DNA from 4 places in the Arthrobacter sp. BK1 genome. Region 3 is predicted to be linked to each of the others. Evidence: riboswitches for the same ligand, from Rfam matches in the RefSeq annotation. Region 3 holds a riboswitch; each other region holds the start of a gene.
The links. A riboswitch is a leader RNA that binds a small molecule or an ion and turns the genes downstream of it on or off. The one in region 3 is predicted to bind thiamine pyrophosphate.
Positions count from the first base shown of each region.

Region 1: it holds a riboswitch for thiamine pyrophosphate, as region 3 does, so the genes downstream of both, thiO (glycine oxidase ThiO) here and AC1MCA_RS11725 (ECF transporter S component) in region 3, are expected to answer to the same signal.
Region 2: it holds a riboswitch for thiamine pyrophosphate, as region 3 does, so the genes downstream of both, thiD (bifunctional hydroxymethylpyrimidine kinase/phosphomethylpyrimidine kinase) here and AC1MCA_RS11725 (ECF transporter S component) in region 3, are expected to answer to the same signal.
Region 4: it holds a riboswitch for thiamine pyrophosphate, as region 3 does, so the genes downstream of both, thiC (phosphomethylpyrimidine synthase ThiC) here and AC1MCA_RS11725 (ECF transporter S component) in region 3, are expected to answer to the same signal.

Region 1 covers NZ_CM155263.1:3,685,548-3,688,504, forward strand. The annotation lists gene AC1MCA_RS16895 (RNB domain-containing ribonuclease) at 1-1,036, opposite strand, end outside; gene thiE (thiamine phosphate synthase) at 1,115-1,861, opposite strand; TPP riboswitch at 1,889-2,009, shown strand; gene thiO (glycine oxidase ThiO) at 2,004-2,957, shown strand, end outside.
Region 2 covers NZ_CM155263.1:4,130,869-4,133,825, reverse strand. The annotation lists gene thiD (bifunctional hydroxymethylpyrimidine kinase/phosphomethylpyrimidine kinase) at 192-1,670, opposite strand; TPP riboswitch at 1,787-1,884, opposite strand; gene AC1MCA_RS18915 (Rne/Rng family ribonuclease) at 2,026-2,957, opposite strand, start outside.
Region 3 covers NZ_CM155263.1:2,587,994-2,590,950, reverse strand. The annotation lists gene AC1MCA_RS11730 (ABC transporter ATP-binding protein) at 1-958, opposite strand, end outside; gene AC1MCA_RS11725 (ECF transporter S component) at 958-1,611, opposite strand; TPP riboswitch at 1,679-1,821, opposite strand; gene AC1MCA_RS11720 (heme-degrading domain-containing protein) at 1,879-2,424, shown strand; gene AC1MCA_RS11715 (DUF4235 domain-containing protein) at 2,559-2,822, shown strand; gene mnhG (monovalent cation/H(+) antiporter subunit G) at 2,924-2,957, opposite strand, start outside.
Region 4 covers NZ_CM155263.1:4,038,299-4,041,255, forward strand. The annotation lists gene thiC (phosphomethylpyrimidine synthase ThiC) at 1-1,389, opposite strand, end outside; TPP riboswitch at 1,384-1,491, opposite strand; gene AC1MCA_RS18455 (VOC family protein) at 1,634-2,509, shown strand; gene AC1MCA_RS18460 (hypothetical protein) at 2,629-2,957, shown strand, end outside.

The sequences.
Region 1 (2,957 bases), 1.1 Mb from region 3:
AGGCGGCGCCGATGGCTGACTGGATGGCATCGTCCGGAACTGTTCCGTCAAATGCCGTGTAGCTGGCACCACGGAACAGCATGCCGGCGGAGTGCAGGATGGCCAGTTGCCGGGGGTCGGTCGGATCGAGGCTGCGGAGGTATTCGCCGTAGGTGATTTTTCCGTCCCACGGTCTGCCCAGGGCTTCGGTCTGGATGCGGAAATGACGCAGTGATCTCTCGTCCGGGGCGGGCATGGTGCGCAGTATCCCCACCTTCCCGTCAAGCATGAGCTGGGCGGCGGCCATCCCTGTCATCAGGGATATCTGGGCATTCCAGTCCTCCACCGGAAGCTGGGGTGCCGCGGCAATGCGGTAGCCGCCGTCGGGCAGTTGGACGATTTCCTGCTCAGGCATGTTCAGGCTTGCCCCGCCGCGCTGGCGCTCCAGCTCGACGCGCTTCAGCCCCACTTCCTTCAGAAGCTGCAGCACCGGGTTGTCCGAGCCGGCGTCCAGCTCGGCCTGGACACCCTTGTAGGAGAGCTTGGCCCGGCTGGACATCCTGGCCCGGCGGACAGCCACGGAGGAAACCTGGGCGGCGTCATCCAGTTCGAACTCCCAGACGAAGGCGGAGCAAAGCTGGCCGGCAAGCAGGCTCCCGGCTCCCTCGCTGATGACCTCCGGGTGCAGCGGGATGCGGCCGTCGGGAGCGTAGAACGTCTGGCCACGCCGGCGGGTCTCTGCGTCGAGGCCGCCTCCGGGGCGGACGAAGGACGGCACGTCGGCGATGGCGTACAGGACGCGGTATCCGGCGTCGTCACGCTCAATGAACAGCGCCTGGTCAAGATCCGTGGACGATGCCGGATCGACGGTGAGGAACTCGATGTGTGTCAGGTCCGCTTCAGGCAGTTCGTGTGAGGCGACGGCGGCCTCGGCGTCCCGGACCGCCTCCTCCGGGTAGGGTCCCGGCAGCTCCAGCTCAGTCCGAAGTGCACTCAGAGCCGCTTCCAGGGCGTTGGTGTGTTCGCGGACGTAGGGAGCCAAACGATGATGTGACACAAAAATCAGACTAACCCGATTTTCGCGGATCGTGCACGCCTTGGCCCGGCCGGCGGCTGGGTTTTCAGGCCGCCGGTATCAGACGGCACCCCCGTCCAGGGCTGCCAGGAGCGCTGCGGCCGCTGCCGCTGGATCGGAAGCCTCCGTGATGGCACGCACCACCACAATCCTGCCGGCCCCGGCGGCCACCACCTGTTCGACGTTGTCCAGATCGATTCCACCGATTGCGAACCACGGTACGGTGGCCTGCTCGCCGCCGGCCGCCCGTACCGCCTCGGCGGCGTACCGCACCAGGTCAAGGCCGACGGCGGCCCGCCCGGGCTTGGTGGGTGTGGCCCACACCGGACCGACACAGAAATAGTCCAGGCCGCCGTCGGGCGTGGACAGGGCGGACGAGAGCCGGAGCGCGCCCTCCACCTGTTCCGTGGTGTGCGTGGAAAGCCCGATCAGCCCGTTCGCACCAAGCAGCGAGCGGGCCGATGCCACCGGCAGATCCTGCTGCCCGATGTGGAAGACCGGCGCGCCCGAAAGCAGCGCAATGTCCGCTCGGTCATTGACCGCCCACAGCCGCCCGTGGCGTTCGGCTGCCGCCCGGAGCACCGCCAAAAGTTCCAGTTCCTCGGCCGCCTCGATCCCCTTGTCGCGGAGCTGGATGATGTCCACGCCGCCGGCAAACGCCGCTTCGACGAACTCGCCAAAGTCCCCGCGGTCCCGGCGTGCATCGGTGCAGAGGTAGAGCCTGGCACTGACGGGGAGGCCGCTGGCGGGATCCGGTGTGGAGCCGGCGGCGGATGTGCTGGAAGAGGGTGCGGAAGTCACGTTCATGGAAGCCAGCCTAATTCCCCTAAACTGGGCGGGTACTGCGGGAGCCCGTAGCAGCCGTCATAAAGCTGCCGGGCTGAGAGGGCATCAGAGCCGACCGCTTGACCTGATCCGGCTAGTACCGGCGTAGGGAAGGAACCCCTTGATGCTTCACGCTGAGCAGACAATCCATGCTGACGTGGCGGTGATCGGCGGTGGAGTCGTCGGCCATTGCATTGCCTGGGAAGCGAGGCGCTCGGGCCGCTCTGTGGCCGTGATCGACGACGCCCCGGGGCAGGGCGCCAGCTGGGCGGCGGCCGGTATGCTCGCCCCGGTCAGTGAACTCCACTACCAGGAGGAAAATCTCCTCGAACTGATGCTCGAGGCGTCCAGCCTGTGGCCGGCTTTTGCGGCCGCCCTTGCGGCGGCGGGAGCCCCGGACCCCGGCTACCTGACGACGCCGACCCTCGCCGTCGGCGCGGACGCTGCAGACCGCCGGGCCCTGATGGACCTGCGTACAGTGCAGCAGGCCAACGGCCTCCTGGTTGAACCCCTCACCATCCGCGGGGCGAGGGCCAAGGAGAGCCTCCTCAGTCCGGCCATCTCCTGCGCTTTGGAAATTGCCGCGGACCACCAGGTGGATCCCCGGAAGCTGGTGGCGTCCCTGCGGGAGCTGCTGGCCACCCATGAGCCAGGCGCAGGAAGCGCTGTTGACGGGGCCGCCGGAGGATTCGCCGTGGCGGACCGGGCCACGGCGATCCTCTGGGCAGACGGCCGCGTCACCGGGGTGAGGCTGGCCCGCGGAGGAACCATCCGTGCCCGCGAGACCATTGTGGCCAACGGATTGCAGGCGGCCGCTCTTGAGGGCCTGCCGGAAGGCCTGCACCTTCCCCTCCGGCCTGTTCATGGCGACATCCTGCGGCTGGCCGTTCCCCGGCACCTCCGCCCGCTGGTCACTTCCACTGTCCGCGGACTGGTCCACGGGGTGCCGGTCTATCTGGTTCCGCGCCAGGACGGCACGGTGGTGATCGGCGCCACCCAGCGTGAGGACGCGCTGTCAGCGGGGGAGGGGGCGGCGGGGGACCTTGCCGCAACGGCTTCGGCCGTCTCCGCCGGCGGC
Region 2 (2,957 bases), 1.5 Mb from region 3:
CCTCAACGCCGTGGGGTCGTAACCCAAGTGTTGGCGTAAGCACCGAAGATCTAGAATACGCTAATTTTGCCTTCGGCCGCAAATGAGGCTGGTTACGGCCGGTTGACTGTGATAGGACCCACAAACAGGTACTGCACCGACAACCAGGAACCGTGCCCGACTATCGTACCGGCTGGAACCGCCGTTGACGTTCAGGCGTGCAGGCGTGGCGCGTCGAAGAATTCCACTTCGAAGCGGCAGGACTGGCCGAAGGCTGCCATCATGGCTGCCCTCTCGTCCTCCGAGCCGCTGCGGCCCGCGTCGTCTGCCATGGCGATGGCCTCCCGGGTGGCCTGCGCGAAGTCCTCGTCTGCGTAGGTCCGCAGCCATTCGGCGTAGGGGTGCGACGCGGGGGCGCCGGCAGCGATGAACTCCCCGTGAAGCGTCTGCCCCACTTCGGCGTACAGCCAGAAGCACGGAAGGACAGCAGCCACCAGCACGGCGTAGCTGCCTGAGGTTGAGGCCGCCAGCAGGTGGTCCACGTAGGACTTGGTGACCGGCCCCAGGCCCGGCTCCACTGCGCGGGAACTGAGCCAGCTCCGGTGCAGCTCGGACTCGACCTCGAGGCACTGCTGCGCGGAGCGGGCCCAGAACAGCTGGGCCGCCTCAGTGGGCGCCAGCGCGCTGGCGCGGGCCAGCACCCGTGAGTAACCGTTGAGGTAGATGGCGTCCTGCGCGAGGTAGTAGGTGAACTGCGCCTCTCCCAGCGTGCCGGCCGCGAGGTCACGGATGAACTCCAGCCCATAGATGGATTCCAGCTCAGGAGCGGCTTCCCCGCGCAGGAGTTCAGCGAATTCGCCCTTATCCAGCTCCCGCTTCCGGTGGTGGAAGTGGTGGACCGGGCCGTTGCCGCCGCCAACGTCAAGCTGGCCGGAGGCCTGGAGCGCGCCGGCCAGCCAGGGCTTCACCTGGCGCAGCGAGGCTTCCCAGTCGCCCAGCCGGGCCTGCACGGCAGCCATTGCCGATGACAGCGAGCAGCCGGTGCCGTGGCTGTTCGGCGTGGGTACGCGCTCCCCCGCAAACTCCACCACCTCCTGCGAAAGCAGTCCCCCGGCATTGACCAGGGCGTCCGGGCAAGTATCGCCGTCGAGGTGCCCTCCCTTGACCAGGATGGTGGCGCCGGTGGCGGCAGATAGCCGGCGTCCTTGCCCCAGGGCCTCTTCCCAGTCCTGCGCCTGCGGCTCGCCGAGAAGAAGGGCGAGTTCCACCAGGTTTGGTGTGATCAGGTCCGCGAGCTGAAGCAGTTCCCCCAGGGCATCTTCAGCCGATTCCTTCAGGAGCCTGTCCCCGCTGGTGGCGACCATTACCGGGTCCAGGACGACGACGGCGGGGCGGACTTTTTCGAGCCACCCACGAACCACCGCTATCACCTCAGCTTCGCCCAGCATGCCGATCTTGACGGCGTCGATGGTGATGTCGTCACTGATGGCCTCAAGCTGCTCGGCCAGGAAGGCAGCGGGCGGGACGTGGACGGCCCGCACTCCCCGGGTGTTCTGGGCGGTCAGGGCGGTGATGGCGGCCATCCCGTAGCCGCCGAATGCTGCAATGCTTTTCAGGTCCGCCTGGATGCCGGCACCGCCTGATGGATCAGAGCCCGCGATTGACAGAACGCGCGGAATTTCCCGCCGCACGTGGCCGGCCCTGGGCCGGCTTTGCGGTGCCTGGGCCGGGGTGGGTGCTTGGCCCCGGGTGGGTGCGGGAGAAGGCGCCGCTGCGGAGACGCCGGCAGCCGGGGACAGGACAAGAGTAGAAGCCAAGGAGACATCCCTTCGCCGGTGCTAACCGGACAGGTTCAACGGGTCTGGATCTCAGCCGGCACTGTGCGCGGCACCCCGTGTCAGTGGTTCAGCCTAGCGTTTCGCGCAGGCTCCGGCCTTCCGTGACGTTATGGGACAGCGCCTGCATCCCGCGGGCCGCCGGTTAACGCGCGATGCCCGGCCCCGCCTGTGAAGAACAGGCGCGGCCGGGCATCCCGGACCTGGTTGGTCAGAGCTCTGAGGCCGGAACCCCTACACCGAGGATGATGGGCGCCTCCGCAGCCGGTTTGTCAGCAACGGCAACCTTGGCGGGTTCCGGTGCCTTGGCGGCGTGGGAGTGCCCGGTGGCAGCCACCGGAGCGGCCTCGTGATGCTCCACCGAAGTGGCATTGGCTGCGCCCTGGGCTCGGCTGGCACTGCGGTTACGCCGCGGGCGGCGGTTGCGTGACTGGTCCGCGGTGTGGTCCGAGTAGTCCTTCTCCTCCGCGGCGGGCTGCCGGCGTGCCGGCTCGCTGGCGGCAGGAAGAGTCTCGGCCGGTGCTGCGACTGCCGGCTTGGATTCAGCAGCCGCGGCTTCAGCACCAGTGGCTTCAGGCCCAGTGGCTTCAGGCCCGGCAACCGGCGCCCCCAGATTGGCAAAGGCCTCGGCAAGACGGTCCAGCGTCAGGGCAGGCGACTGCGGGTGGTCCGCGTGGTGCTCTACGAAGGGCAGGACAACCTGCTCTCCGCCGAAGGTCAGCACTGCACCGGGGCGTCCGGCAGAGTCGGTTTCGGTCCGTTCCGCCGTTGCTGCTGCCGGTGACGTGGCCGGTGCCGGTGAAGGTGCCGGCGCTGTTGCCTTCGCCGGTGCCCCTGCGGCAGCCTGGCCTGCGGCGCTGATTGCCTGTGCCACCTCGTCTTCGTGCAGGTGTGCAGCATGTGCGGCAGCGGCGATGTTTGCCAGTGCCGCCCTGGTGGCCTCCGCCTTGGCGTGGCGCTCGGCGTCGCTGGGGTCAGGGTGGACCGTATGGATCTGAACCGGGGCGGCCGGCGCGACGTCGAGGGGCTGGCCGCCGCGGCCACGGCGGCGCTTGCGGTCGTTGCGGCCGCCGGGCTGGCTGTCTCCGCGGGTCACATCCATGCGCTGGTCAGGGCGCTGATCGGTGCGCGGCGCGTCCGCGC
Region 3 (2,957 bases):
CCGGCACCGGCGGGATGGTCCTGAAGCCCCGGCGGCGCGGACGCCCGCGGGAGACGGCCAGGTTTTCGGCGGCGAGCAGCAGGTCGCCGGAGCCGGCGGAAGTGCGGCTGCGCGTATCGGGGAGGTACCCCGGCACCCAGACACCGGCCCCGATCAGCATCTCCCGCGCCTCGGCGAGGACCTGGTCCGGCGGACCGTCCAGCAGGACAGCCGAAGCGTTGGCCGAGCCGGGCTGCAGCACCACAATCCGGTCCACCAGGTCCTTCCAGACGGACACCCGGTGTTCCACCACCACCAGCGTTGCGCCGGTCTTGTCCAGGCAGCGGCCCACGGCGTCACGGACTTCGAGCACCCCGGCGGGATCGAGGTTGGCCGTCGGTTCGTCGAGCAGGATCAGCCCGGGCCGCATCGCCAAAATGCCGGCGAGCGCCAAGCGCTGCTTCTGCCCGCCGGACAGGGCCGACGTCGGGTGGTCCAGCGGAAGCCGCGTGGCACCACGCCGTGCGGCACCTTCCTCGCCGTCGGCACTTCGCAGCCCGACGTCGTCGAGCGCTTCATGGACCCGCCGCCAGATCTCGTCCCGCGGAACGGCCAGGTTTTCGGCGCCGAAGGCGACGTCGTCGCCGAGGCGCGAGAGGACCACCTGGGTTTCCGGGTCCTGCTGCATCAGCCCGGATCGTCCGCGCTGCCCGCGGGGGGCAGCGCCGTCGATCAGGAGCGAACCGGTCTCATCGGCGTCGTCCCCTTCATCCCCCAGCACCCCGGCCAGTGCGTGCAGCAGCGTGGATTTGCCCGCGCCGGAAGGGCCCAGCAGGAGCACCCGCTCGCCCGGAGCGATGTCGAGGTCGAGCCCCTGGACTGCAGGGGCTGACCTGCCGGAGTGGCGCCAGCCCCAACCGCGCGCGGTCACCGCGGCGGGGCGCACCAGTGCCGCGGTGCCGGCGTCGGAAGCGGTCATCAGCTGAAGACAGGCTCCGAAGCTGCCTTTCGTGAGGCGAAGGAGCTGAGCACGCCGGTCCGGGCCAGGCCGCGGGTGGCGATCCAGGACAGCGCGCCCGCAATCACGGCGCCGGAGATAGTGCAGAACAGGATGTAGGCGAGCTTGTCACCGGGTTCGTAGGCGATGTTCCAGCCCCACGGGAGGAAGGAGTCGTTCAGGCCGCAGAACAGACCCGCGCCGGCGCCGGCCAGCAACGCGACGATCAGGTTGTACTTCTGGTGCAGGAACGAGCCGAACCTGAACTTGCCGTACACCAGCAGGAAGAACACCAACTCGGCGCCCAGGCCCTGGAGGAGTCCGGAGATCAGCACCGTGGCGCCGTACTGGGAGCCCATGATGAGTTCGCCGGTGGCGGCGACGGTTTCGCAGAAGATCGCCGCGCCCGGCTTGCGGATGATAAGCATGCCCAGCACCGCGGGGATCATCCAGCCGCCGGCCAGCAGGCCTGTCAGCGGGGGGTAAACGGCGTTCATCGGCGCGGACACAATGCCGGCGCCCTGTGACCATGCCCAGAAAATCACGCCGCCGGCGATCGCGATAAGCGCGGCCACCACAATGTCCACGACGCGCCAGGTGTTGCCGGTCTTCTTATTCAATGCTGCAGTGCTCATATGTGGTCCTCCTGAGGAACAGGAGGGGAAAGTGCACCCGGCCCGCGGCGTTGCCGCCGTCGCCGGACACTTCGAGAACTCGACTCCCTTGCGCCGGTACTAACCGGATCAGGTTCGAGGGTCTGCGGCTGTCCGCACTCTCAGCGCCCACCCTTGGTTTCCCTGGCAATGCCAGTGATGCCCGACGGCGGCGCTCCCCTGTCGTAAATAAATCTGCCCTGTTGGGCGTGGTCCAGTTTACACCGCCGGGCCGGTAGATTGTGGGCCATGACCTCTGACTCCTCGTCCGTGACAGCCTTTGATCCCGACTCCGCCGAGGACCAGCCCCGCGCCGCCCTCGAGGCACTGATAGCGCGGATCGATAGTGAGATCTCCGAGCTGCAGTTCCCGCGTTTCACCAAGGATGACTCCCTCAACCTGGGGCTCCTGCTGGTGGAGCTGGGGAAGAGCCGGAAGCTGACCATCGCCATCGACATCACCAAGGCTGACCAGGTCCTGTTCCATGTGGCGCTGGACGGAGCCACGCCGGACAACGAGCACTGGATACGCGCGAAGCAGCGCACCGCCGCACGGTATGAGATTCCCTCATTACTCGTCGGGCTGCGCGGCCGGCTGGGTGGCGGGCGGCTCGAGGACCAGGGCTGGTACGACGAGTCCACGTACGCGGCCCACGGCGGTTCCTTCCCCGTCTACGTCGCCGGGGTGGGTGCCGTGGCCACCGTGACGGTTTCGGGCCTGCCCCAGCAGGAGGACCACGATCTTGTGGTGGAGGCGCTGCGGGAGATCCTGGCGTCCATGCGAACCGGGAGCTGAGGGCTCCGGCAGCTGTGGGCTCAGGGAGCTGAGCGGCCCCGTTCTCTGAGGGCTCTGGCAGCTGAGGGGCGCCGGGCACGCGGATGCGGCTAGGCTAAGGTCAGTCCGTTTTCCGCCCGCTAGGAGTTACACGAATGAACCTTTTCATCAAGCTGCTTGGCACCGGAGTCAGCCTCGGCGCAGGATTTCTCGGCACCAAGGTAGTCAACGCCGTGTGGGAGAAGTCCACCGGCCGCAAACCGCCCACAGGCAAGCACGAGGACACTCCCACCACCCTGCGGTCAGCCCTGACGTTTGCACTCATCTCGGCCTCGGTCAGCACCATCATCCAGGTGCTCGCCAACCGCGGCACCCAGCGCGCCATCACCCGGTTCGCCAAGTCCCAGGACATCGTCTAGCAGTAGCACCGCCGGCAGCTCGGCCGGCAATCAGTCCGGCCGGCTGTCAGGCTGGATGTGTCAGCCCGGCCGGGCCGGCAGCCAGTCCGTCAGGCTGGCTGTCAGTCCGGACGGCCGGCGTTGGACCCTTCGTCC
Region 4 (2,957 bases), 1.5 Mb from region 3:
GTTGGGGAGGCCCAGATGCTCCTTCGGCGTGACGTAACAGAGCATCGCCGTGCCGTAGCGGGCGATCTCGGTGGCCCCGATGGCAGAGGTGATGTGGTCATAGCCGGGGGCAACATCGGTCACCAGGGGGCCGAGGGTGTAGAACGGGGCGCCCTTGCACAGTATCTGCTGCCGCTCCACGTTCTCCCGCACCAGATGGAAGGGCACATGGCCCGGACCCTCCACCATTACCTGTACATCGAACTCCCACGCGCGCTGGGTGAGCTCGGCCAGCGTGTCCAGCTCGGCAAACTGAGCGGCGTCGTTGGCGTCCGCCGTCGCTCCCGGCCGCAGGCCATCTCCCAGTGAGAACGCGACGTCGTACTTCGCGAAGATTGAGCAGAGCTCGTCGAAGTGGGTGTAGAGGAAGTTCTCCTGATGGTGCGCGAGGCACCAGCCGGCCATGATCGAGCCGCCGCGGGACACGATGCCGGTTACCCTGTTGGCCGTCAACGGAACATAACGCAGCAGCACGCCGGCGTGGATGGTCATATAGTCCACGCCTTGTTCGCACTGCTCTATGACGGTGTCCCGGAAGATTTCCCAGGTCAGTGCGTTGGCTTCGCCGTTGACCTTCTCCAGGGCCTGGTAGATGGGTACGGTACCGATCGGCACAGGTGCGTTGCGGATGATCCACTCGCGGGTTGTGTGGATGTCCTCTCCGGTGGACAGGTCCATCACCGTGTCCGCACCCCACCGGGTGGCCCACTGCAGCTTGTCCACCTCGGCCGCGATGGAACTTGTCACGGCCGAGTTGCCGATGTTCGCATTGATTTTCACGAGGAAAGCCTTGCCAATGATCATCGGCTCGGATTCGGGGTGGTTGATATTGCTGGGGATGATGGCACGTCCTGCCGCCACCTCGCTCCGCACCAGCTCCACGTCGCAGTTCTCCCGCAACGCAACAAACCTCATCTCAGGAGTGATGATGCCCTGCCTGGCGTAGTGCATCTGGGTCACCGTCCTGCCTTCGACGGCGCGGCGGGGCACCGGCCGCGGTCCTTTCCACTCCGAGGAAGCAGCACCCCGGCGGACGGCCGAGCGGCCGTCGTCGAGCAGGTTCCGCTTTCTGCCGGAATAGGGCTCCGTGTCACTCCGCCCCTCAATCCACGAGGAGCGGAAGGGCTGCAGGCCGACGACGGGATCGCTGCCGGGGCCCGCGGTGCGGTACACCTGCAGAGGGGCGTTGGCTTCGCCGTTGGGGGAGGGCTCCAGGGCGATCTCGGTGACGGGGACCCGGATGCCGTTGTCAGGATCCTCGAGGTACGCCATGGAATGGGACTTCAGTGACTCGGTGTTGGTGATTGCCTCGGCGTGGACAGGGCTGTGCTGTGTTTCGGTGGTGCTCAAGGGATACTCACTTCCTTCGCCGGCATTACCCGGACAGGTTCAACGGTCGCAGGCAGCGTCAGCCTGATCTCAGCCCATGCTTGGGCCCCCGTGTGGTCGTAGAAGAAGCTACCACAGCAGGGGCTTACCTGGCTGAGTCGTCGATAGGGAAAAAGCAGCCCCTCTTGAATTAAATTGAAGCTTCAAGTAAATTGTCATTATGACGGCCTTCGAACCCGAAGACCACGGGACCCGGGAGTTTTCAATGACTGCAGAAGCAACCAGCCAGGATCTCCTTCCTGCCGATCTCACCATGGGCACCGTGATGCTCAAGGTGGGCGACATGAAGCTGATGACGGACTACTACCAGCGCGCCCTTGGGCTGGAGGTCGTCGCCGAGCAGGACGGCGGTGTCTACCTGGGCCGGCTGCAGCTGCCCCTGGTCCACCTTGCGGCTGCCCCCTCATTGAATCTTCCCGGCAGGGGCGAGGCGGGGCTCTTCCACACTGCGCTTCTCTTCGAGACCCGCGCCGCGCTGGCCGCCACCGTGGCAACCACCGCCCAGTATGAACCGCGGTCCTTCACCGGCAGCGCCGACCACCTGGTCAGCGAAGCTTTCTACTTCAATGACCCCGAAGGCAACGGCATCGAACTCTACTGGGACCGTCCCCGGGAAAACTGGTCCTGGGAGGGCACCGATGTGGTCATGGACAGCCTTGCCCTGCCGCCGCAGCGCTATCTTGAGCAGCATCTGACCCAGGAGTCCCTGGAAGGCCAGCAGGGTGCCGGGGCCGGCGTCGGCCATATCCACCTCCAAGTGGGCGATGTCCACTCCGCCCACCAGTTCTATGTGGAAACGCTTGGTTTCGAAAAGACCGCGGGCTGGCACGGGCAGGCACTGTTTGTCTCTGCCGGCCGGTACCACCACCACATGGCCATGAACGTGTGGAACAGCCGCGGAGCGGGGCCCCGCAAGGACACCCTGGGGTTGGGTGAGGTGCTGATCGAAGTGCCGTCAGGGGACGACGTCGGAGCGCTCGCCGACCGTCTGAAGGTGGCGGGCGTTGCCTCTCACCACACGGGAGCTGAACTGCGCTTCGAGGACCCTTGGCGCAACAGCATCCGCGTCGCCGTGCGCTGAGTTCAGGACCGGCCCGGAGTGTGGCCGGCCATGTACTAGGCTGAATCCGAACGGCCGGGGCGGCACCATAACGCTGCCCAACACAGTGCCGCACCGTCGACGGAATGAGGGCTGTTCCCATGGGCTTCACTGAAATCTTTGTTGCCACCCACGACGCCGCGCTCAAGCGCGCCCAGGTCCTCGATGCCGGAGGGTCGCCGGTGGGTCCTGCCCTGCGGATTCCAGGCGTCAGCGACTTCGAAATCGAACAGTTGGGTGACCTGGCCGGCGCTGCGGTCCACGCCGGCGGCGCCGGCTACGAACTGGCAATGGTCGACGTTGCCAGTGACTCCCTCCTCGGGGTACCACCGGCCATGGTGCGGGCGCTGGCGGACCTGCTCACCTACGAAACCGAGGGTGAAGGCAATGTCCTGGACGACGTCGCTGAACAGTGGGCGGCCCAGGACGA